DNA from 4 places in the Streptomyces sp. NPDC094143 genome. Region 2 is predicted to be linked to each of the others. Evidence: riboswitches for the same ligand, from Rfam matches in the RefSeq annotation. Region 2 holds a riboswitch; each other region holds the start of a gene.
The links. A riboswitch is a leader RNA that binds a small molecule or an ion and turns the genes downstream of it on or off. The one in region 2 is predicted to bind cobalamin.
Positions count from the first base shown of each region.

Region 1: another riboswitch for cobalamin. It lies ahead of ABTZ58_RS38995 (GHMP family kinase ATP-binding protein); the one in region 2 lies ahead of ABTZ58_RS07300 (energy-coupling factor ABC transporter permease).
Region 3: another riboswitch for cobalamin. It lies ahead of ABTZ58_RS02035 ((2Fe-2S) ferredoxin domain-containing protein); the one in region 2 lies ahead of ABTZ58_RS07300 (energy-coupling factor ABC transporter permease).
Region 4: another riboswitch for cobalamin. It lies ahead of ABTZ58_RS39020 (ABC transporter substrate-binding protein); the one in region 2 lies ahead of ABTZ58_RS07300 (energy-coupling factor ABC transporter permease).

Region 1 is NZ_JBEOTZ010000079.1:843-6,326, forward strand. It holds gene ABTZ58_RS38975 (hypothetical protein) at 313-741, opposite strand; gene ABTZ58_RS38980 (hypothetical protein) at 754-1,140, opposite strand; partial or broken gene ABTZ58_RS38985 (IS481 family transposase) at 1,199-1,300, opposite strand; gene ABTZ58_RS38990 (ferric reductase-like transmembrane domain-containing protein) at 1,553-2,557, opposite strand; cobalamin riboswitch at 2,771-3,014, shown strand; gene ABTZ58_RS38995 (GHMP family kinase ATP-binding protein) at 3,071-3,934, shown strand; gene ABTZ58_RS39000 (cysteine synthase family protein) at 3,931-4,950, shown strand; gene ABTZ58_RS39005 (ATP-grasp domain-containing protein) at 4,947-5,484, shown strand, end outside.
Region 2 is NZ_JBEOTZ010000004.1:162,207-167,690, reverse strand. It holds gene cbiQ (cobalt ECF transporter T component CbiQ) at 1-174, opposite strand, end outside; gene ABTZ58_RS07305 (energy-coupling factor ABC transporter substrate-binding protein) at 181-549, opposite strand; gene ABTZ58_RS07300 (energy-coupling factor ABC transporter permease) at 546-1,247, opposite strand; cobalamin riboswitch at 1,278-1,462, opposite strand; gene ABTZ58_RS07295 (serine/threonine-protein kinase) at 1,541-3,058, opposite strand; gene ABTZ58_RS07290 (MDR family MFS transporter) at 3,265-4,635, opposite strand; partial or broken gene ABTZ58_RS07285 (ABC transporter permease family protein) at 4,952-5,484, opposite strand, start outside.
Region 3 is NZ_JBEOTZ010000001.1:460,657-466,140, reverse strand. It holds gene ABTZ58_RS02050 (ABC transporter ATP-binding protein) at 1-445, shown strand, start outside; gene ABTZ58_RS02045 (iron-siderophore ABC transporter substrate-binding protein) at 442-1,422, shown strand; gene ABTZ58_RS02040 (iron ABC transporter permease) at 1,430-3,502, shown strand; gene ABTZ58_RS02035 ((2Fe-2S) ferredoxin domain-containing protein) at 3,511-3,909, opposite strand; cobalamin riboswitch at 3,972-4,095, opposite strand; gene ABTZ58_RS02030 (IucA/IucC family protein) at 4,147-5,484, opposite strand, start outside.
Region 4 is NZ_JBEOTZ010000079.1:7,375-12,858, reverse strand. It holds partial or broken gene ABTZ58_RS39035 (IS5/IS1182 family transposase) at 435-565, opposite strand; gene ABTZ58_RS39030 (ABC transporter ATP-binding protein) at 616-1,434, opposite strand; gene ABTZ58_RS39025 (FecCD family ABC transporter permease) at 1,443-2,546, opposite strand; gene ABTZ58_RS39020 (ABC transporter substrate-binding protein) at 2,543-3,586, opposite strand; cobalamin riboswitch at 3,617-3,798, opposite strand; gene ABTZ58_RS39015 (class I SAM-dependent methyltransferase) at 3,853-4,602, opposite strand; gene ABTZ58_RS39010 (MDR family MFS transporter) at 4,571-5,484, opposite strand, start outside.

The DNA.
Region 1 (5,484 bases), on a different contig from region 2:
GCCGGAAAGGTGCCAGAACTGCGCAATGCTCCCGCACGACCACGACGGGACGCTGAATGGACTTCCGAGGGCGACACACCCCGGCCGCCTGAGAGATCAGGCATGCCGTGGTTAGGCAGTCACTGTGGTCGCTCATCGAGTCGTTGTTGCCGAAGCGAGGTCCGAAGCTGGTGGCGGGCCGGCCCGCGGGTGCCGGGCCGGCTGGCGTTGTGCGGGACCCTGTTCGTGCTGCATACCGGCATCCAGTGGGAATACCCGCCGCAGGAGCTGGGGAGGTCCGGGCCGCTTGATCCGCATCGGGGGCCGGTCGGTTCAGGCGTCGTCCCGGGCGACGGCCGCGCGGGACTCCTGCGTCATCAGCGGCACCGAGCCGCGCTGCACGGCGCCGGGCCCGGTTCGCCCCAGACCTTGTGGAGCGCCGCGCTCAGCTTGTCGTTCATCGCCTCGCCGAGCCCGGAACCCGTCGGGTACCTCGCGTGTGTCCTGGACGGCGATCACGGTGCCGTTGCGGGTGCCGGTCCACCCGATGGTGGTGACCTTCCAGCGGAGCTGTTTGGCCGCCTTGCGCATCGCGGCCCGGATCAGCTCCACCCCGCCCAGCGCGATGGCTTCCTCATCGCCGAAGTCCACCTGGTAGTAGCCGCCGTACCCGCCGGCGTCCTGCGGGCAGGCCCGGCGCAGTAGGTGAATGAGGGCATCGGCCATGGCGGTGCAGCGCGGGTCCTTCGCGTACGACGGCACCAGAGGGTTCCTTCAGCGCGGGGCTGGCAGGTGGGGCAGCAGCGTGGTGAGATCCCTGCGGACGCGTGCGGCCAGGACGGCCGGGTCGTTCGCGGCCCACTGATGGGCCATGCCGACCGTGTCGGCTCCCTTGGCTCGCGAAGAGTTCTTGTCGGGCAAGGCGCCGCCGGTCACCCGGGCGGTGAAGGTCGCAGGTCCCGGCGGGCGCGGCAGGAACAGCAGTGGCTGGTGCGGGGTGGCATCGAAGTGCCCGAGCCGGGCGGCGGGCTCTTCGTCGAACAACTGCGGCTCGGTCCACAGCCCGACGCTGACCACCAGCCACGTATGGGGCCGGTCCGGGTCGTTGCACAGCCACAAGTCGAACGTGCCAACGATCGCCCTCTCCTCCCACTTCCACACCTTGGCCCTCGGCTTCGTAGCGTCGGCGCCAGGTGTAGAAGCACTGGCGGCTGATGCCGTAGTGGCGGCAGGTGGCGGCGACGTTGCCGCTCACCTCTTCCGCGTGACGCAGTACTGCGAGCCGATGGCGGGCGCGTCTTGCGAGCTCGCGTTCAGTCATGGGGGTCTCCTAGGGACGGGAGACCCACCTGTCAACAACGTCCGTCAGTTTTAGACCTAGCCGCACGCCCGGCGGAGGGTTGCTGCGCATCGACCAAGTTGGCCTGGTCGCACGCGCGTTCAGGCATGCCGAAAATGCGCATGGGCGCTGCCGTGCCGCAGCAGCCGTCCCGGCACACAGCGATCCAGCACGGCCTCAGCACGTCCCCGCCTTCGGGTACCCGTACGAGCCTTCCCGGTCGGCGGCCGGGGATCAATCGGACTCCTGTGCGTGCGGGCTCGTCGTGGGCGGTTCGGCCGGGCGTTCCCTGCCGCCGTCTCGGCCCGACGCCACGACGAGGACGAGCCCCACCACGACGGCCACGGCGGCCACACGGCCAGCGGCCCGCGCCCCCCAGCCCGGCATCGCCCGGACGGACAGCGGTCCGCCCTCCCGGCGTCTTGGCGCGCCCAGCCGTTCGGCCCGCCGGGCGGGTCTCAGCAGGCGCAGCAACAGCATGACGGCGACGGGGAGTTGCAGCAGCCACAGGACGGTGCGCGGCCATTCGCCGTACCAGACGTTGGTGCCGTACAGCAGGGTGTGCCACACGCTCAGCACGTAGACGACGATGACGAAGCGGTGCAGTCGGCGCCAGGTGTTGGCGCCGATGCGGTGGCGGATGTAGAACAACAGGCCCAATGGGATGGCCAGATACAGAGCGCCCTGGCCGAGCGGGATGGCGATCCTGCCGGTTCCGGAGTCGTACCAACCGGGCACGAACGTGTCCGCGAATCCCGCCCACAGCCGCTGGACCCATCCCAGTTGAGCCTCATAGCGCACGAGTTCCGCCGCGAACATCAGCGCGTGCGCGAACATCAGGGCCATCGTGGTCAGGCTGGTGGTGCGGTGCCAGCGTTCCAGCACCTGCCGGGGCACCGGCAGCCGGGTGGGGCGCGGCCCCGACAGCAGCAGGCCCAGCATGACCGTGCCCCAGGCCCACAGCAGGCCAGACCAGCCGAATGCCTGGCTGAGCAGGTACATCCAGTAGGTGCCGGCGTCGTTCATGAACGGCATGACGGCGACCGTCGCCGAGTCACCCGACTCCATGCGGGCGTACAGGAACGCGAAGACCGCCACCGTGACCAGCACAGCCGCGCTCGCGTCGGGGAGTGCCGCGCGCAGGTCGGATCGCAGGACGACGCGCTCGGGCGGGCGCTTGTCACGGGCGGGCGGCGGGTTTGTCGTGCCGCTGTCCTCCGGCGTCGTCTCTGGCAGCATCCTGGGCCTTCCGGGCGCGGTCCTCCGCGGGGAGGTGGGGTGACGTCGACGCACCAGTGTGACGAGCGGGGCCGGGATTACCGAGGGCACATCCAGCCAGAGTCGCTCCCCGGGCCGGCCGGATCGTCTCAAGGTTCTCCGGCGCCGCCACCCGACCGACCGCATCCGGACAACTACGGACGCGCCCTCTGCCGCAGCAGCGGGAGCCGCCCTACGCTGATGTCCGCAGTCGGTTCGAGCCTCCCGGCGTCAGGATCCGGTGGCGCGGCGCAAGAGGGAACCCGGTGGGAATCCGGGACTGTCCCGCAGCGGTGAGTGGGAACGACAGCCGTCAACAGCACTGGGCCCGAGTCGTGCGGGGACCGGGGAAGCGACGGCCGGTAGGTGCCCACCGGTGACCGGTGTCCCCGGTGAGCGAGCCCACGAGTCCGAAGACCTGCCACTGCGCCCGTAGGCGATCTGCGGGCTGTGCATGGTGACCTCGAGGACCGGGTCGGCGGCAAGGGAGGGTTCGTGACGGGCCGTACCGTGTCCGGCGTCTGCCACGGCACGCTGGGCGAGCTGTACCAGGGCCCGCTACGGGCGGGCACGGAGCCGGACATCGCCATCGTGTCGTTCCCCGTGGACCGCCACTCGTGGACATACTTCGCTGAAGGGACCGAGCCGCCGGACGCGCCGCCTCTCGGTGAGAAGGCCGCCCTCGCGGCCCGGCTCTTTCTGGAACACTTCGGGCTCACGCTGCCGCCGGGCCGCTGGAGGGCCCACTCCGACCTGCGGGTGGGCGTGGGGATGGCGAGTTCAACCGCCGACATCGTTGCCACCCTGCGCTGCCTGTTCCGGCTCTTCGCGTTGCCCTACGACATGGACGTGGTCCTGGGCATTCTGGCGGCGGTCGAGCGGGCCGACAGCGTCTTCCTCGACGAGTTCGCGCTGTACCTCAGTGGCCGGCACCGGGTGGTGCGGCGCCTGGGCACGGACATCGGCTTCCACACGGCGTACATCAGCGAACCCGGGACGGTGGACACCACCGCCGTCACCGACCTGCTGCTGGCGCACTACCGGCGGCACGGGGAGGAGTACGAGCGGTGCCTGACCGACCTGCTGAAGGGCTTCGCCTCCGGCGACCCGGCCGCCGTCGCCCGGGCGGCCACCGCCAGCGCGACCCTGTCGCAGAGCGTGCTGCCCAAGACGACGTTCGACAGCATGCTCGCCCACCAGGAGCGGTTCGGCGCCGACGGCATCTTCGTCGCCCACACCGGCTGCCTGATCGGCTACCTCTTCCCCGGCCGCCTGGACGCCGAACAGAAGTCCGACCTCTCCGCCTTCTTCCACTCGCTCGGCCACCAGTGTTCCTTCGCCCAAGGAGGCTACGGGTGATCCACCCCCACATCGCCGACGCCCTGAAGGTCCCCGATCTCGTCCGGCTCACCGACGGCCTCGTCCTGATCCGGTTCGAGTCGATGAAGATCTACTCCGCGCTCGCCGCCGTCCGCCACCTGCTGGAACGGGGCACGATCCGCCCGGGACAGACCCTGATCGACAGCTCCAGCGGCATCTACGCCTACGCCCTGGCGCTGGCCTGCCATCGATACGGCATGCGCTGTCACATCGTCGCGTCCACCACCGTGGACACCACCACCCGCGCCCAGCTGGAGATCCTCGGCGCCACCGTGGAACAGGTCCGCCCCTCCAAGAACCTCAAGCTGGACCAGGAACTGCGGGTGCGGCGGGTCAAGGAGATCCTCGCCGGCCAGCCCGACTGGCACTGGATGCGCCAGTACCACGACGACGTCCACTACCTCGGTTACCACGAGGTCGCCGACCGGATCACGGCCGCGTTCCCTCGGGCCGCGCTGACCGTCGTCGCAGGGGTGGGCTCGGGAGCCTCCACGGGCGGGCTCGTGGAGCGCCTGCGCGCCACCGACCCTTCGGTGCGCCTCGTCGGCGTCCAGCCGTTCGGCAGCGTCACGTTCGGCAGCCAGGACCACCACGACCCGGAGGCGATCATCGCCGGCATCGGGTCGTCGATCGTCTTCGACAACGTCCGTCACCACTTCTACGACACGGTGCACTGGCTGGACTTCACCCACGCCATGTCCGGCGCGATCGCCCTGCTGCGCGACCACGCCGTCTTCGCCGGGCTGTCCACCGGCGCCGGCTACCTGGCCGCGACGTACGAGGCCCGGCGTCATCCCGACCGGCTGCACCTGGTGGTCGGAGCCGACACCGGACACCGCTATGTCGAGCGGGTCTTCGCCCGCCACACGGAAGCCCTGGACCCCGCCGCACTGAAGCCGGCCGAGGTCCGTGCCCCCGAGGAGATGGTCATGCCCTGGTCCCGAATGGCGTGGCGGCGCAGCGCCTGCCCGGCCGGCTGGAAGGAGGCGGCATGACCATCGCCTGTCTGGAGTCACTCACCTTCGGCCTGGGACACCTGGTGCGCGCCGCCGAGACGCTCGGCGAACGCCTCACCCTGCTCACCCGCGACCGCGACTACTACTCCTATGAGTTGCAGCGGCTTCCGGCGGACGCCCTCGACGTCGTCGTCACCGACACCTTCAACGTGGAGGGGCTCACGGATCTGCTGCACCGCACACCGGGGTTGCGCGGTCTGATCAGCTCCACCGACACCTGGACACTGGTCGGCGCCGAACTCGCCGAACGGCTCGGCCTGCCCGGCCTCGATCCGGCCGTATTGCGGCTGACCCGGGACAAGGCGGCCGTGCGCAACCGGCTGCACGACGCCGGGCTGACGCGCGGGCGTGCCGTGGAGGCGACCGGTGCGGACCTGGGGGACGTGCTGGTCAAGGAGGTCGGTCTGCCCGCCGTGCTGAAGGACACGGCGGGCACCGGCAGTCAGAACGTGTGGCTGGTCCGCGACGAGCCGGAACTGGACGCGGCCCTGGCCGAGGCGGCAGGGCGCCAGA
Region 2 (5,484 bases):
CACGCCCGCCGGCCCCAGCAGCAGCGCCAGGGCCGTCACCAGCACCAGCGCCGCGCCCGGCCAGGGCGGCAGCGAGATCGCGAGCACGGTGAGACCGAGCCCGAGCACGGCCTTGTCCACGGGGTGACGACGGCGCCAGCGACTGCTGTGCGCCGCCACGTCGATCGGCAGCACCCGGGTTCAGCCCTGACCGTCGGCGGACTTCCCGGCCGCGCCGGCGGGCGCGCTCCCGGCTTCCCGCTCCAGCGCGCGCTGTTCGCCCTGCCGGCGCCCGCGGCGCAGGCCGAAGTAGTAGGCGAGGACACCGGCGCCGAGAGCGGCCTGGAGGGAGAACAGGGCCGACTCGATCTCCCCGGACGGCGGTTCGTACAGCGGGGAGAACCACGGCTCGTAGCCCGGCTCGATCTCGGTGATCGCGGACTCCGCCTCACCGTCCGCGCCCGCGAACGGCTCCTCCTTGTGGTCACCGAGGCCGAGGGCCAGGGGCAGCACCGCGAGGGCGGCCACGACGAGCAGCAGCAGCAGGTTGATCTTCGTGTTCCGGCTCATCGCGCCACCGCCTCCGACTCGGTCCGAGCGCTCTTCGCGCCGGACAGCACGCCGAGCCGGGTCAGTTCGCCCTTGCTGGACTGCACCAGCAGCCGCATCACGAGCACCGTCAGCAGCCCTTCGCTGACCGCGAGCGGGATCTGGGTGACGGCGAAGATGGACCCGAACTTGCCCAGCGCGCCCAGGAACCCGCTGCCCGGGTCGGGGAAGGCGAGCGCCAGCTGCACGCTGGTGACGCAGTAGGTGGACAGGTCGGCGACGAACGCCCCGCAGAACACGGTCACCATGAGCGGCACGTCGTACCGGCGCAGCAGCCGGTAGACGGCGTAGCCGGCCCAGGGCCCGACGATCGCCATGGAGAAGACGTTGGCGCCGAGCGTGGTCAGCCCGCCGTGCGCCAGCAGCAGCGCCTGGAAGAGCAGGGTGATGGTGCCCAGCACCGCCATGACGGGCGGCCGGAACAGCATGGCCCCCAGGCCGGTGCCCGTGGGATGGGAGCAACTTCCGGTGACGGACGGCAGCTTCAGGGCCGACAGGACGAAGGTGAAGGCGCCGGAGGCACCGAGGAGCAGGGTGCTCTCGGGGTGCTCGCGCACCTCACGGGTGAGTGACCGGACTCCGTGGACGACGAACGGCGCCGACGCGACGCCCCAGGCGGCCGCGTGCACCGGAGGCAGAAAACCCTCGGCTATGTGCATGGCTCAGCAGACCCTCTCCAGCACCTCGTGGATGGTTGACGCGCCTTGGCCGGTCTCCTGGCTGACGGGTACCACCGCCCGAACTCCGCCTTCCCGGGTCACGAGGACCCAGTGGCTGCCCGCGAGGGCCGGAGCCGGACTTCCCGATTCACAGTGGCGAGGGCCGCACCGGCATCACACCGGATTTCCCGTTCACCAAGGCGTGGTGACAATAAGGCCGGGATCAGGGCGATGACAAGCCGCCCCAGGGGGCGCGCGAGGGGGCGCCCGCTCGCGCACCGGCGCAGGCCCGCTCAGTCCTCGCCCTCGTCGTCCTCGTCCTCCCCGCCGTCCGCGGGGACGTGGGGAGGCCGCTGCCCCGGCTGCTCCACCTGCTCCGCGCCGCCCGCGCCCGGCTCCCGCGCCGGGCTCGACGGGCCGGGCGTCGGCTCGGCCGGGCCCGGGGCGGCGGGCGCCTCGGAAGACGGGGTGACATCGCCCACGGTGCCGACGGCCGGCGTCACGCCGGTGCCCGCGGTGGACGTGACCGGACCGGCGGAGGCTCCCGACCTCGGCTCCGCGGAGGCCGCCGGACTGCTCGCCGACGGCGAGGCGTCGGGTTCGGTGCCCTTCGTCGCGGTGTCCTCGGGCGCGAACCACACCATGCCGAGGTACATCGCCGCGAGGAAGAGAGCCGCGGCGGCGGCCGTGACGGCCAGGCGCGACCGGCCGTCCGAGCCGCCCCGCGCACGGCTGCCCGGACCGCCCTGCGCACGGCTGCCCGGACCGCCCTGCGCACGGCTGCCCGCTCCGCCCTGCGGACCGCCGCCCGGGCCGCCCCGCGGTGCCGCGCGGCGGGCCCGCCCGCCCGGGGCGGTGCGCGACCCGGTGGGCAGCGCGTATGTGGCCGGGGCGCCGGTCCCGGCCCGCGGGTAGGCCGCCGGCGCCGGGGACGGGACCGGGGAGGCCGTCGGGGGCGTGGCTTCCGGCAGCGGCTCGGGCCGCCCCTGCCAGGCGCCGCCGGCGAACCACTCGGCGGCCTGCTGGGCCGACGGCCGGTCCTCGGGCTGCTTGGCGAGCAGTCCCAGCAGGTAGTTCTCGAACGCCGGCGGGAGACCGGCGACGCCGAGTTCGCGGGGCGGCACGGGCGCGGCGTCGAGATGCTGGTGCAGGAGCGCGACGGCGGTGTCGGCCTGGAACGGCGGGCGGCCGCTGAGCAGCTGGTAGAGCACGCAGCCCAGCGAGTACATGTCGGAGGCGGGGCCGGCCGGCTGCCCGAGGGCGCGCTCCGGCGCGAGGTAGAGGCCGGTGCCGACGATCTGCCCGGTCGCGGTGAGCGCGGCGCCGGGGTCGTCGAGGAAGCGGGCGATGCCGAAGTCGCCGATCTTCAGGGTGCCGTGGTGGTCCAGCAGGAGGTTGGCGGGCTTGATGTCGCGGTGCACGATGCCCTGCCCGTGCGCGGCGGCGAGCCCCGCGGCGGCCTGGGCGGCGAGGTCGGCCACCCGGCCGGCCGGGAGTGCGCCCGACGCGGCGAGCACCCCGGCGAGGCTGTCGCCCTCGACCAGCTCCATCACCAGGTACAGCCGGTTGTCGTACTCGCCGAAGTCGAGCACGCCGACCAGGTTCGGGTGGTTGAGACGCCCGGCGGTCTGGGCCTCCAGGCGGAACCGGGAGGCCGCCGTGGCGTCGGTGTCCTGGGGCAGCAGCAGCTTGACGGCCACCGCTCGGGCGAGCGTCTCGTCGTACGCCCGCCAGACCTCTCCCATTCCACCGCGCCCGATCTCAACATCCAGCCGGTAGCGGCCCGCTAGCAGCACTCGTCCTCGTCTCATGCAGGTGGGAAGTTCTTTGCCGCAGCCCGAACTCCCCGTGGTCGCACGGGGATTGGTGGGGGGTGCCACAGCCGACCCAGGATACTGGCGCCGGATGATCATTGTGCTCCGCGGCGGTGAGCCGCACGGTACGGCCCCCTCGACAGCCGGGGCGCGTGCGACGTCGCACTCCGGGGGTGCGTCCGCGGGGGAGGGGGGAGCCCGGATCACTCCGCCCGGGGCGCCCCCTCCTCCCTGCCCGTACCGTCCTGCCGGTCCTCTCTGTGTTCCCGGCGCGGCAGCAGCGCCACGGCCAGAGCCGGTACGGCCGCCAGGACCAGCCACGGCACGGCCGCCGGCAGCCCCAGGTCGAGCAGCGAGCCGGTGGCGGCGCTGCCGGCCAGCACGATCACACCGGAGACGGAGGACAGCGCGCCCGTGTACAGGCCGAGCCGGCCCGCCTCGGCGAGGTCGGGCACCCAGGCCCGGGCGGCGGGCACCACGAGCATCTGCCCGACGGTGAGCAGCACGACGAAGCCCGCGGCCGGCAGCAGCCCGGCGGTACCCGTCCAGCCGGCCGGGCGCGCGGCGGCCACCACCGCGAAACCGGCTGTGATCAGCAGCAGTCCGGCGGCCATGGAGCGGCGCAGGTCGAGGCGGTCGCCCGCCCAGCGGGTCACCGGCAGCTGCGCGCACACCACGAGGACCGACGACAGGGCGAACAGCCAGGACAGCGGCGCCTGGGAACCGGCGGCGCGCTGCACCTCGTCCGGCAGGGCCAGGTACAGCTGGTTGTAGCCCAGCAGGTACGCGCCGTACGCGCAGCACAGCGCCAGGAAACGGCGGTTGCGCAGCAGGACGCGCACGCCGCCCCGCTCCCGGACGCGGACCCGGCCGGGGATGTGCCGCGGCATCAGCCACAGGTGCCCGGCCAGGACCAGCACGAAGACCGCCGCACCGGCGAGGCAGGCCGTGCGGAAGCCGACCGCGAGCAGCAGCGCCCCGAGCAGCGGCCCCACGAAGGCGCCCACCTGCCCGGCCACGCTGAACAGGGCCAGCACCCGGGTGCGCGGGCCGTGCCCGTCCTCCTCCCACGCGACCGCCTGCCGGGCCACCTCGGACTCCACGGCGGGGGAGAACAGCGCGGCGGCGAAACCGACCACCAGCACCGCCCCGACGACGGCCCAGGTCGCCTCCGCGTACCCGAGCCAGGCGAACCCGGCGATCCGCAGCGCACAGCCGGCCAGCACGACCGGCCGCACGCCCCACCGGTCCACCAGCCGGCCCCCGACCACGAACAGGCCCTGCTGGCTGAAGGTGCGCAGCCCGAGCACGAACCCGACCAGCCAGCCCGCCATGCCGATCGCGGTGCCGAGGTGCTCGGCGAGGAACGGCAGCACGGCGTAGAAGCCGAGGTTGAAGGCGAGCTGGGTCAGGATCAGCAGCCGCAGCAGGGCGGACAGGTCCGTCCAGAGCCGCCGGGTGCTCTCGCGCGGGGCCCGCGGCGCCGTGCCGTCGGTCCTCGCGCTGTCGGTCGTCGTGCCCAGGGGCGTGCGGGCGGCCCGGCGGGCCCGGACACGGGAGATGAGGCCGGTCATCGTTCTTCTGTCGGTGAGGCGGAAAGGGAAGCGGGGACCACACGGGCCTCGGGGCGGTTCGGCCGCTGCCGTGGCACGGGCCCGGGCGGCCGCGGGACCGGACCGGCCTGCCCACGGGGCCGCCCGCGCCGCCCGGGCAGGCGTACGCCCCCGGCGGCCGTCACCGCCAGCGCCCCCAGCAGGGCGAGCACGGCCGCGGGGAAGAGGACGGCCCAGGGCGGTCCTCGGGCGGATGCTGGACGATCTGCTGCCCGGCGCATTCGCCGAGCCGTGGGCGTCGGCCGCGGCCGCGCGCGGCATCCCGCCGGCGTCGGTGGCGCGGCAGGCGGTGCGCCGCTGGCAGGCCGAGGGCCAGCGAGGGCAGCACCGTCCACTGCGGCCCGTACCAGCCGAGGGCGGGCAGCCAGCCCAGCTGCACGCCGATCACCGAGGCCAGCACCGAGGCGACGAGGAACTCGGGCAGCGCGGCCGTGACGGCCGCCGCCGAACCGGCGGATTGGCGCCCGCCGAGCCGCCGCCGCGCGCCTAGCCGGAGCGTGCGGGCACACACCGCCGCCGCCGTGAGCGCGGCGACCACGAGCGCCCCGGACATCAGCAGCAGCGACACGCCGAGCGCCTCGGCGACCCCGGGCAGCACCTCGGAGCCGGACACCCACGACGTGCCCGCGTCCCCGTGCAGCAGTCCGCCCAGCCAGCGGCCGAGCAGGTGCAGGGGGCCGTCGTCCAGGCCCAGTTCGGCACGGACGGCGCGCAGGGTGACGGGCGTCGGGTCGCGCTCCGCCGAGCGGGCCTTGAGGACCGTGAGCGCCGGATCGGTGCGCGACAGCCACGGCAGCAGGCCGATCGCGC
Region 3 (5,484 bases), on a different contig from region 2:
CGGGGTCACGGAGCTCGCCGGGCGCGGCGCCGACCACCTCTCCGGCGGGCAGCTGCAGCGCGTCTGGCTCGCGAGCTGCCTCGCGCAGGAGACCGGCGTGCTGCTGCTGGACGAACCCACGACCTACCTCGACCTGCGGTACCAGATCGAACTCCTCGACCTCGTCCGCGACCTGGCCGACGACCACGGGATCGCCGTGGGCGTCGTCCTGCACGACCTCGACCAGGCGGCGGCCATCGCCGACCGGATCACCCTGCTCGAAGCGGGCCGAGTCGTCGCCGACGGCCCGCCCGAGGACGTCCTGACGCCTGAGCGCCTCACGGCCGTCTACGGCATCCGGATCGACGTCGACACCGACCCCCTCACCGGCCGGCTGCGGACCCGTCCGATCGGCCGCCACCACACCCGCACCACCCGAAGCGAAAGGCTCGGCACCACCTCATGAGACGTCTCCTGCTCACCGCGGCCACCACCACCGCCGCGGCGCTCACCCTCGCCGCCTGCGGCACCACCGAGCCGGCCGCCGACAGCACGAAGAAGACCACCGGGGCGATCAGCCTCACCGACTCCACCGGCGCGACGGTGAAGCTGGACGGCCCGGCGAAGAAGGTCGTGGCCACCGAGTGGAACGAGGTCGAGAGCCTGCTCACCCTCGGCGTGGACCCCGTGGGCGTCGCCGACGTCAAGGGCTACAGGACCTGGGACACCGCCGTCCCGCTGAGGAACGAGCCCAAGGACATCGGCACGCGCGGCGAGCCGAGCACGGACACCATCGCCTCGCTCTCCCCCGACCTGATCGTGGCCAGCTCGGACCTGCCGGACGCGGCCGTGAAGCAGCTGCGGAAGATCGCGCCCGTCCTGGAGATCAAGTCGGCCGACGCCTCCGACCAGATCGGGCAGATGTTCAAGAACCTCGACCTGATCGCGAAGGCCACCGGCACCACCGACAAGGCCGAGGCCGCCCGCGAGAGCTTCGAGAGCAAGGTCGCCGCGGGCCGCAAGACCCTCGCCGGCGCGAAGCTCGGCGGCAGCCCCGTCGCCTTCGCCGACGGGTACGTGACGTCCAACCAGGTCTCCATCCGTCCGTACACCAGCGGCTCCCTCATCGGGTCCGTCAACGAGGAACTCGGCCTGAGGAACGCCTGGAAGGTCAAGGGCGACCCGGCGTACGGCCTCGGCACCACCGACGTCGAGGGCCTCACCGCCCTGCCGGAGGACACCGCGTTCGCCTACATAGGCAACGACGGCGACAAGGCCAGCAACCCGTTCGCCGGGCAGCTGAAGAAGAACGCCGTGTGGAGCTCCCTGCCGTTCGTGAAGGCCGGCGACGTGCACCGGCTGCCCGACGGCATCTGGATGTTCGGCGGTCCCGGCTCGATGGAGGCGTACATCGACGCCCTCGTCGGCGCGCTGACGAAGTAACGCCCCCATGGCCGTCGCCGAAGCGCCCTCCGCCGTCCGTCCCCCGGCGGCCGCGACCCGGTCGGGCGCGTCCGCGGTGACGGCCGGACTCGTCCTCCTCGTCGCCGCCCTCGCGGTCGTCGACATCACCCAGGGCACCGCCGCCGTCGGGCCGGCGCAGGTGTTCAAGGCCCTGACCGGGCAGGCCGATCCGGCCGACGCGTCCGTGGTGATCGCCTCCCGGCTGCCGCGCATGGCCGCGGGGATCCTGGTCGGCGTCGTCCTCGGCATCGCGGGCGCCGTCCTGCAGGCCGTCAGCCGCAACGTGCTCGCCTCGCCCGACACCCTCGCGGTGAACGCCGGTTCGTACCTGGCGCTCGGGCTGGTCGGCGCGACCGGCGTCTCCCTGCCGCTGCTCGCCTCCTCGGGCGTGGCCTTCGCGGGCGGGCTGGTGGCCGCGGCCGTGGTGCTCGCCCTGTCCGGCCTCGGCACGGGCACCGTACGGCTGGTGCTGGCCGGCACCGCGCTCGCGCTGGGCCTGAACTCCCTCACCGAGGGGCTGCTGCTGCTGTTCCCGCAGCAGACGGAGGGCCTCTACCAGTGGAACCAGGGCAGCATCGGCCAGAACGGCTTCGACGGCGTCCTGCAGATGCTGCCCGTCGCCCTGGTGGGGCTCGCCGGGCTGCTGCTGGTCGCCCGGCGGGTCGACGCGCTCGCCCTCGGCGACGACGCGGCGCGCGGGCTGGGCGTGCCGGTGCACGCCACCCGCGTCACGGTGGTGGTGCTGGCGGCGCTGCTGTCCGCGGCGGCCGTCACGCTCACCGGCCCGCTCGGCTACGTCGGGCTGTGCGCGCCCGCCCTGGTCCGTCCGCTCGCCCGCCGGTTCCGGGGTTTCACCCGCGCGCGGGCGGCGCTGCCCGCGGCGGGGCTTGCCGGGGCGGCGCTGGTGCTCGGCTCGGACGTGCTGCTGCGGGCCCTGATCCCGGCGGACACGGCGGTCGGCGTGCCCACCGGCATCGTCACCAGCCTGGTCGGGGCGGTGTTCCTGGTGGCGACGGCCCTGCGGCTGAAGGACACGGCCGGGGTGGAGGCACCGGACCGGCTGCGCGTCCCCGGCCGGACGGCGTTCCTGGCCACGGTGACCGCCCTGGCCGCCGTGGTCGTCGCCGTCGCCCTCGCCGGTGTCCTGCTGGGCGACGCAAAGCTCCTGCTCGGCGATGTCGCCAACTGGGCGCTGGGACGGGCCGGTCAGACCGTCTCCTTCGTCCTGGACACCCGTGTGCCGCGGGTGCTGGCGGCACTCTGCGCGGGCGCCGCGCTCGCCCTGGCCGGCACGCTGGTGCAGGCCGTGACCCGCAACCCGCTGGCGGAGCCCGGGGTGCTGGGCGTCTCGGGCGGCGCCGCGCTCGGTGCCGTGCTGCTGGTGACCACCGTGCCCGCCGCCGGCTCCTGGGGCGTCGCGGGGGCCGCCTTCGCGGGCGCGGCGCTGGCCTCCGCCCTGGTCTTCGGGCTCGCCGCCCGCGGCGGCTACCAGCAGAGCCGGCTGGTCCTCGTCGGCATCGGCGTGGCGGCCGGGTCGACGGCCCTGATCAGCCTGCTCATCGTGCTCACCGACCCGTTCAACGCCACGAAGGCGCTGACCTGGCTGTCCGGTTCGACGTACGGGCGGACCACGGCGGACGTCGTGCCCGTCGCGCTCGTACTGGCCCTGGGGCTGGCCGTCGCGGTCGCCCGGCGCACCGAGCTGGACCTCGTCTCGCTGGACGGGGACACCCCGCGGCTGCTGGGGCTCGGACTGCCCCGGGCCCGGCTCGGCTTCCTGGTGGTGGGCGTGCTGCTCGCGGCGACCGCCGTCGCCTCGGCCGGCACCATCGGCTTCGTGGGCCTGGTAGCGCCGCACGCGGCCCGGGCCCTGGTGGGCCGGCGGCACGTGCGGGTGGTGCCGGTGGCCGTGCTGCTCGGCGCCGCGCTCGTCGGCACGGCCGACCTGCTGGGCCGGACCGTGATCGCCCCGGCCCAGCTGGGCGCCGGCCTGATGACGGCCGTGATCGGCACCCCGTACTTCCTGTGGCTGCTGGTCCGGAGCCGGAGGGCGGTCTGAGGCCGGTGTCAGGGGCGGTCGCCGTCCCGTCGCGCCCGGGGGCTGAAGACGTACAGGCCGAGGATGTCCGGCAGCGGGGCGACGCCCGGGCCGCCTGCGCGGACCCAGGAGACGACGTCCTCGGTGGCGTCCGGGTCGTTGACCAGGCCGAGCCAGACCGGCCTGGCACCGGCGGCCCGGCCCGCGGCGGACGGCTGCACGACGACCACGTTGGCCTGGTCGCAGACGTCGAGGCAGTCGGAGACCCGCACGGGCGCCGCCGCACGCAGGCGCTCGGTCTGGGCCGCGTGGTCGACGCCGGTCACCTTGGGGCTGCCGCAGCAGCAGTCGCGGCACACCACGATGCGGCACGGCGGAGGGCCGCTCGGGGTGTCGTCCAGGGGTTCGCCGGCCGGCGTCGCGGGCATGCCGCACCTGCCCTCTCTCCGGGGAGATCCGCCCCGGTGGTCCGTGGAGGAGGCGACCGCGTGAGTCTCCTGGCTCTCGGGTCGACGCCGGTCCCGGCCTTCCCACCCGCTCGCGGGCAGTGGCATGTCGGGACCGGCTCGCCGATCACAGTGGCGGGACCGCGCCGGATTCACACCGGCTTCCTCGTCCGCCGTCGCCTTTGTCGCCGGTCATCATTCCACGGGGCCGTGACGGGGTCAGGACCGCCTGAGCGGGTTCGGCAGCGGCAGGTAGCGGGCGTCGGCGCCGTCCGCGCCCGTCCAGCGCAGCAGCAGGTTCGTCTTGGCGGGGAGCGTCGGGGAGGCGAGCAGGGCGGGGATCTCCGGCAGGTCGTGCCGGGCGAGTTCGCGCCGGGCGGCGGGCCAGGGGTCGAACCCGGGCCGGCGCTCGGCGAGGGCGCCGCCGATCTCGGTGAGGTGGTTGACGACCAGGCAGTACACCAGCCGCTCCCAGCCGGCCGCGCGCTCCACGTCCGGCAGCAGCTTCACGCCCTCGGCGTCCCGGTACAGCACCTGCACGGGCATGCCGTCGGCGTCCACGGCGACCAGTGTGTTCTGCAGATGGGCCTCGACGACGACGCCGTGCCCGGCGAAGGCCGCCAGGACCGGGGGCACGGCGTGGGACAGATAGGCCTCCCACCAGGCCTCCGGGTGGGTGACCCGGTCGAGCGGGTTGCCGTCGAAGCCCTCGACGAGACCGGCCGCGAGCAGCGGGGTCGCCCCGGGCACGAGGCGGCCGGCGAAGCCGTCGCGGACCAGGACGGCCAGGGCCTCGAAGGCGAAGCATCCGGTGCGGTACCCGCGGTCGCCGAGCCAGCCGGGCGGGCCGTCGTACGCCGCGAAGGCCGCGCTCGTGGCGGAGTCGGTCCGGCGCAGGGCGAGCAGGTCGTGGCGCCAGAGCCGGCGGATGTCGTTGGTGATGCGCACGTCCAGGCTGAACTTCAGGAACAGGTCCCGCCCGGGGACGTAGAGGGTGCGGATCGCGGCGGTCGGCCAGGTGTCGCAGGCCGTGGTGCCGAGCCGGAGGAGTCTGCCGTCCGCGAAGGCGGGGGCCAGCTCCCGGGCGGCCAGGCCGAGCTGCCAGGGGTGGGCCGGGAGCAGCCGGTAGCCGGGCGGGGCCGTGCCGAGGGCGTCGAGGGCGGCGGTGTCGCCGTCCTCCACGACGGTGTCCTCGCGCAGGCCGAGCAGGACCAGCGGGAAGCGGGCGTACGCCTCGGGCGCGTACGGCAGCCAGGCCGCGGCGGGGCCGCCGCCGCGGGCCTTGGGGGCGGGGTGGTGGGTGTGGCCGGTGAGCAGGCACTGCTCGGACCGCTGGTAGAGGTCGTCGGGCGGGGTGGTCCCGGCGCGGGCGGCGAGCAGCGCGGCCACCACGTCGCGGCTGTCGGTCATCTCGGCGGGCAGGCCGGGGTTGTCCAGACCGGTGCGCCGGCGCAGTTCCCCGGCGACCAGGTCGACCAGCTCGGTGTGGCCGAGGCGCCGCCAGGCACCCCCCGCCTCGACCTCGGGCGCCGCGGGCCGCCGGGTTGCGCGCACGCG
Region 4 (5,484 bases), on a different contig from region 2:
ATGAGCTGGATTCTCATCGGAGCAACGCGGCGCCGGCGGCTGCGCTTCGACAGTTGGATCGCGAACCTGGGCACCTCTTCCAGAACGCGCATCGTGCTCGGACAGTGGCAGCGGTCACCGTCCGGACCGTTCAGCGATGTGATGCTGGTACGGCCCGACGGGGAACGGTTGCCGCTGTCCGCCAGGACACGCACAAGGACACGCCCGGCGCGCCCACTTCAGCGGTTTCGCTCATCCGGGGCCGGGCCGCGCGAACTCGGCCTGACCCGCTCTCTGCGCTGGTGTACTGGCCTCAACCAGCAACGGGCAGGCGGAGGGCGGGGCAGTGGCTCAGAGCGCGAAGAGGGCGAAGAAGTGGGAGGACTTCGACTGGGTGGTCTGGCGGCTGGAAGTCCAAGACCCGCAGCAGTTCGCCGGCGAGGACCCGGTACCGCCAGGTGGACCTTGGTGCTCAGCCCGCCGCGGGAGCGTCCGAGCGCGTGATCGGCGGGCTCGCCGGAGTGGGCCGCCCCCCTTTGAGTGCTCCGGCAGCGTGCTGGTGGGCCCGGACGACCGTGGAGTCCACCGACACCGCCCTGCTCCGTGATCACCGCTTCCGACCGCGACATCCAGCCGTCACGACAAGGAGTGATCCCCGTTGGCCGAGCCCGCCGGGTGTGGCTCGCGGGGGAGGAAGGTCACTTGGGGTGCGCCCGTGCGTGGATGGATGGTGACCTCGCTGGTCACGCCGTAGACCTCGTCCAGTAGGTGGGGTGTGAGGATGTCGGCGGGCCGGCCGGCGGCGGTGACCGTGCCGTCGCGCAGGACGTAGAGGCGGTCGCAGTAATAGGCGGCCAGGTTGAGGTCGTGCAGGGCGAGGAGCACCGTGGCCGGCAGGCGGCGCAGCGTGGTCAGGATGTCCAGCTGGTGCCGGATGTCGAGGTGGTTGGTGGGCTCGTCCAGGACGAGCAAGGACGGTTGCTGAGCCAGCGCGCGGGCGATGAGGACGCGTTGGCGTTCACCGCCGGAGAGCTGGTTGAAGGTGCGGTGGCTCAGGTCGGTGGCGTCCACCGCATCCAGGGCCTTCTCGATCAGGTCTGCGTCCTCGGGGGTGTCCCCATCCAACAGCCGCTTGTGCGGGGTGCGGCCCATCGCGACGACCTCGCGCACGGACAGGTCGAAGTCGGCGCCCGACTCCTGCACCACTGCCGCCACGGTTCGGGCCAGTCGGCGCACGGGCAGCGACCAAGCATCGGTTCCGTCAACCCTGACGTGGCCGGCCGCGGGACGCAGGACGCGGTAGACGGCGCGCAGCAGGCTGGATTTGCCGCTGCCGTTGGGGCCGACGACCCCGATGACTTCGCCGGGGCGTGCGGTCACGGAGACGTCATCGATGAGGCGGTGGGCGCCGGCGGTGAGGGTGACGCCGTCGATGATGAGTTCGGTGGCGGTCATGCCCCTCCTTAGTGGGTGGTCTGCCGTGCGTCGCGTCGCATCAGCCACAGGAAGAACGGGCCGCCGCACAGGGCCGTGAGCACGCCGACGGGGATTTCCATGGGGGCGGCGACGACGCGTGCGGCGATGTCGGCACAGATGAGGAAGACCGCGCCGCCGAGCGCGGCTGTGGGCAGGACGCGGCGGTGGTCGCCGCCGACGGCCAGGCGGACGATGTGCGGCAGCATCAGCCCAACGAAGCCGATCGGCCCGCACGCCGCCACGAGGACGCCGGTGACGAGGGAGAGCAGGATGAACATGTGGGCGCGGAAGCGGGCCACGTCCAGACCCATGGTCGTGGCGGCTTCCTCGCCGGCGAGGAGGAGGTTCAGGTTGCGGGCCTGCACCATGAGGACGGCGATGCCCACCAGCAGGGCGGCGCTGGGCAGCCACAGGGTGTCCCAGCTGACGCCGCCGAGGCCGCCGAGGGTCCATGCGAGGACCGCGCGGGCCTCGTTGCCCCGGTCGTTGGTCAGCAGCAGCAGATCGAGTACCGCGGTCAGTACCGCGGCGACGGCCACTCCGGACAGGACCAGCCGTGCGGAGGTGATCCGGCCACCGGTGCGGGCGGTTGTGTAGACGAGCAGCAGTGCGCCGAGCGCGCCCGCGAACGCGGCAACGGACAGCGACACCGGCCCGAACACCGAAACGCCGAAGACGATCACCACGACGGCGCCCAGCGATGCCCCGGAGGAGACGCCGAGCAGGTAGGGCTCGGCGAGCGGGTTGCGGATCAGAGCCTGCAGGGCGCTGCCCACGACCGCGAGTCCGGCGCCGGCCACGGCCCCGAGAAGGACGCGTGGCACGCGGACGTCCAGCACGATGGTCTCCCGCGCCCGCGACCAGTCCGGCTCCACCCAGTCGGCGCCCAGCGCGTGCGTCGCGATGCCCCACACCTGGCCGGGCGGCACCTGAACCGAACCGATCGCCAAGCCCGCCGTGGCGGAGACCACCAGCAGGACGGCCAGGACGACGAGCGTGACGGTGAAACCGGCCGGACCGACCCGCCTGTTGTCCCACTTCTCCGGTCGCACGGCCCGCCCGGCGGCGGTCTCGGTGACCGGGGCCCTCACGCGAAGCTCTCGGGATGGATGCCGCGCGCCAGGTCCTCCACCGCGTAGGCGGACCGCACGCCCACCAGCGTCGCGGTCAGCGGCAGCACGACGAACCGCTTGTTCCTGATGGCGGGCACGTCCTTCAGAGCGGGCTGAGCGAGCAAGAACTTCTTCTTCTGCTCGACGCTTCCGGCGCCCGCATAGTCGTAGATCGCGATGACTTCTGGTCTGCGCTCGACGACCTGCTCCCAGGAGACGTCACCGAAGACGGCGTCGAGATCGGCGAAGACGTTTCGGCCGCCGCCCAGACGGATCAGTTCGGTGCCCAGGCTCTTGCCGCCCGCGGTGAAGGCGGTCTTGTCGCCGCTGTCGTAGACGAACACGGACACCTGGGGCTTGCCCTTGACGGCGCTGGTGGCTTTGTCGACCCGTGCCTGAAGGTCGGCGATTAGTCTGTTCGCGCGGTCGGGTACGCCGAAAACCTTGCCGACGCTGCGGACCTCGTCGTAGGTGTCCTGCATCGTCACGCGCTTCTTACCGCAGTACTCGCCGTTGAGGTGCGTGTCGATGCCGGCGTCGGCGAACGCCTCGCGGGAGCGGCCCTCGTGCTCGGCGAAGGCGCTGCCGTAGCCGCCGTAGACGAGGTCCGGCTCGGCCTCCAGGACGGTCTCGAAGGACGGCTCCTTCTTCGCCAATTCGGGGATGGACTCGTAATCCCTCTTCAGCTCGGGCAGGACGGCGGAGTCGGGGAAGGCGGTGCCGACCATGCGGTCCTTCAGGCCCAGGGAGAGCATGAGTTCCGCCGGGTGCTGGTGGATGGTGACGACACGCTCGGGCGCCTTGTCGTACGTCGTCTTCACGCCGCAGTTGTCGACGGTGACGGGGAAGCCGCCGGCCGCCGGGGCCGTGGCTTTCGTGTCCTGGGCGGTGTCTTGAGACGATCCGCAGCCGGCGGTCAGCAGTGACGCCGACAGTGCCACGGCCGCGGCCGTCGCGCGCAGGGCACGGCGTCGGCGGGCAGGGGTGAACAGCGGGGGACGGGACGTGCCGTCGTACACGTGAAGCCTCCTGGGGAGTCCGCGCTCCTCGGAACGGGCCCGCGACAGGCCAGTGTCCTGACTCCCGGATCGACGCTCCCCTTTGCCTTCCCGCGCGGCACGCAGTGGCGTGTTGAAGGGTGCACTCCCCGGTCACAGTGGCGGGACCGTGCCGGATTCGCACCGGCTTCCTGTCTCCCGTCGCGGTGATGACCCGCTGATACTACGGTCTGCCGACAAGCGGCCAAAAGGGCGTGCGAACATGCCCGAGCGCCCCTGCGCGGCCTTCACGCCTCGCGCACTGCCCGCAGTATCAGCCGTTCGGCGTTCTCGTCGTAGGGGCGGCCGTCGAAGCCGCCGAAGACCTCCACCCGGCTGAATCCCGCCTCCTCGACCATCCGCCGCAACTCGACTGCGCTGTACACGAACCACACCAGGCTGGCCCGCGTGATCCGCTCGCCCCGGACCAGGACCCAGTCGCTGCGCAACCTCGCCCAGTCGTCCAGCACGGTGTCGGTCTGCACCATCAGGTCCTCACCCCGCTGCACCACCTTCGGCGGGGTGACCTTGCGGGCCAGCAGTTCCTTGCCGGCCAGGTCCAGGACCAGGATCCCGCCGGGGGCCAGGCAGGTGTACATGGTGCGCAGTACGTGGGCGTTATCGGCCGGATCCTCGAAGTAGCCGAAGGAGGTGAACATGTTGAGGACGACGTCGAAGCAGCCGGGCGCCTCGTATGCGCGTGCGTCGGCCTGTACATAAGTGACCCGCTCGCCTGCGTCGGCCGACCGTTTGCGCGCCCGGTCCAGCATGGCGGGGCTCAGGTCGACCCCGGTGACGTCGTGGCCGCGGCGGGCGAGCGGAACAGTGAACACACCGGGGCCGCAGCACAGGTCCAGCACCCGGGCGCCTGCGGGGAAGGCCAGCAGGGGAGAGGTGTTGAGGAGGTCCTCGGCCTGCGCGTAGCGCTGTTCGGAGAAGAGGAAGTCGTAAAACTCGGTCCAGAAGTCATCGTCCTGGAACCCGCCCGTCCGTGTCATGCGGCTTCAGTGCTCCTTCGTCGTCATCGTGCGGGTGGCAGTGCGGTGTGCGGTCGCGGAACGCCAGCAGTGCGGCGGGAAGCAGCAGGCACTGCACGGCGGCCAGCAGCCAGAACCAGCCGTCGTTTCCGGCGTGGCCGGTGAGCCTGTAGAGCTGCCCGCCCAGTACTCCGCTGGCACAGGCACCGAGTCCCGCGGCCAGCCGCTGCTGGCCGAAGACCACGGCGTCCGAGCGCCGGCTGCGGCGCAGTGCCTCCAGGTCGTTCTTCAAGAAGAGGACAATGTCACCCAGAGTGATCAGGGTTCCGCCCGCCAGCAGGGCCGGCCGGGTGCCGACCGCCAGCACGGCCAGCCCGGCCGCCAGGCCCGTGAAGCCGACCGTGAGGGCCGTCGCATAGGGCATGCGCCGGATCAGACCGGACGCCAAGGGCTGGACGACGATGACCAGGGTGAAGCAGAGCAGCAGGACCAGGCTGTAGAACGCGCTGGACGCCCGCTCGACGGCGTACACCGCCAGGAAGTGCTGGAAGTGGAAGTACAGGTAGAAAGCGAGCGCGTTGGCGGCGAAGGGCAACACCGCCACTCCGGCGAGCAACCCCCGCGCGCCTGCGCCTGGCTCCGGACCCGGCTCTTGACCGGCCTTGAGGTCAGGGAGGCGGGCGTGGCCCGCGGTGACCAGGACGAACAGCGCTGTGACGGCCACGAACAGCCAGCCCGGAGAGGACAGCACGAATGGCCCCGCCACCACCGGCCCCACCGCCATCCCCGCGTTGAGCGCCGCGTTGCCCGCCGACAGGAACACGGGCCGGCGCTCGTCGTCCACGCCGTGCACGAGGTAGGCCTTGTTGGCGGGCAGGTACAACGCGGCGCCGCAGCACGTCA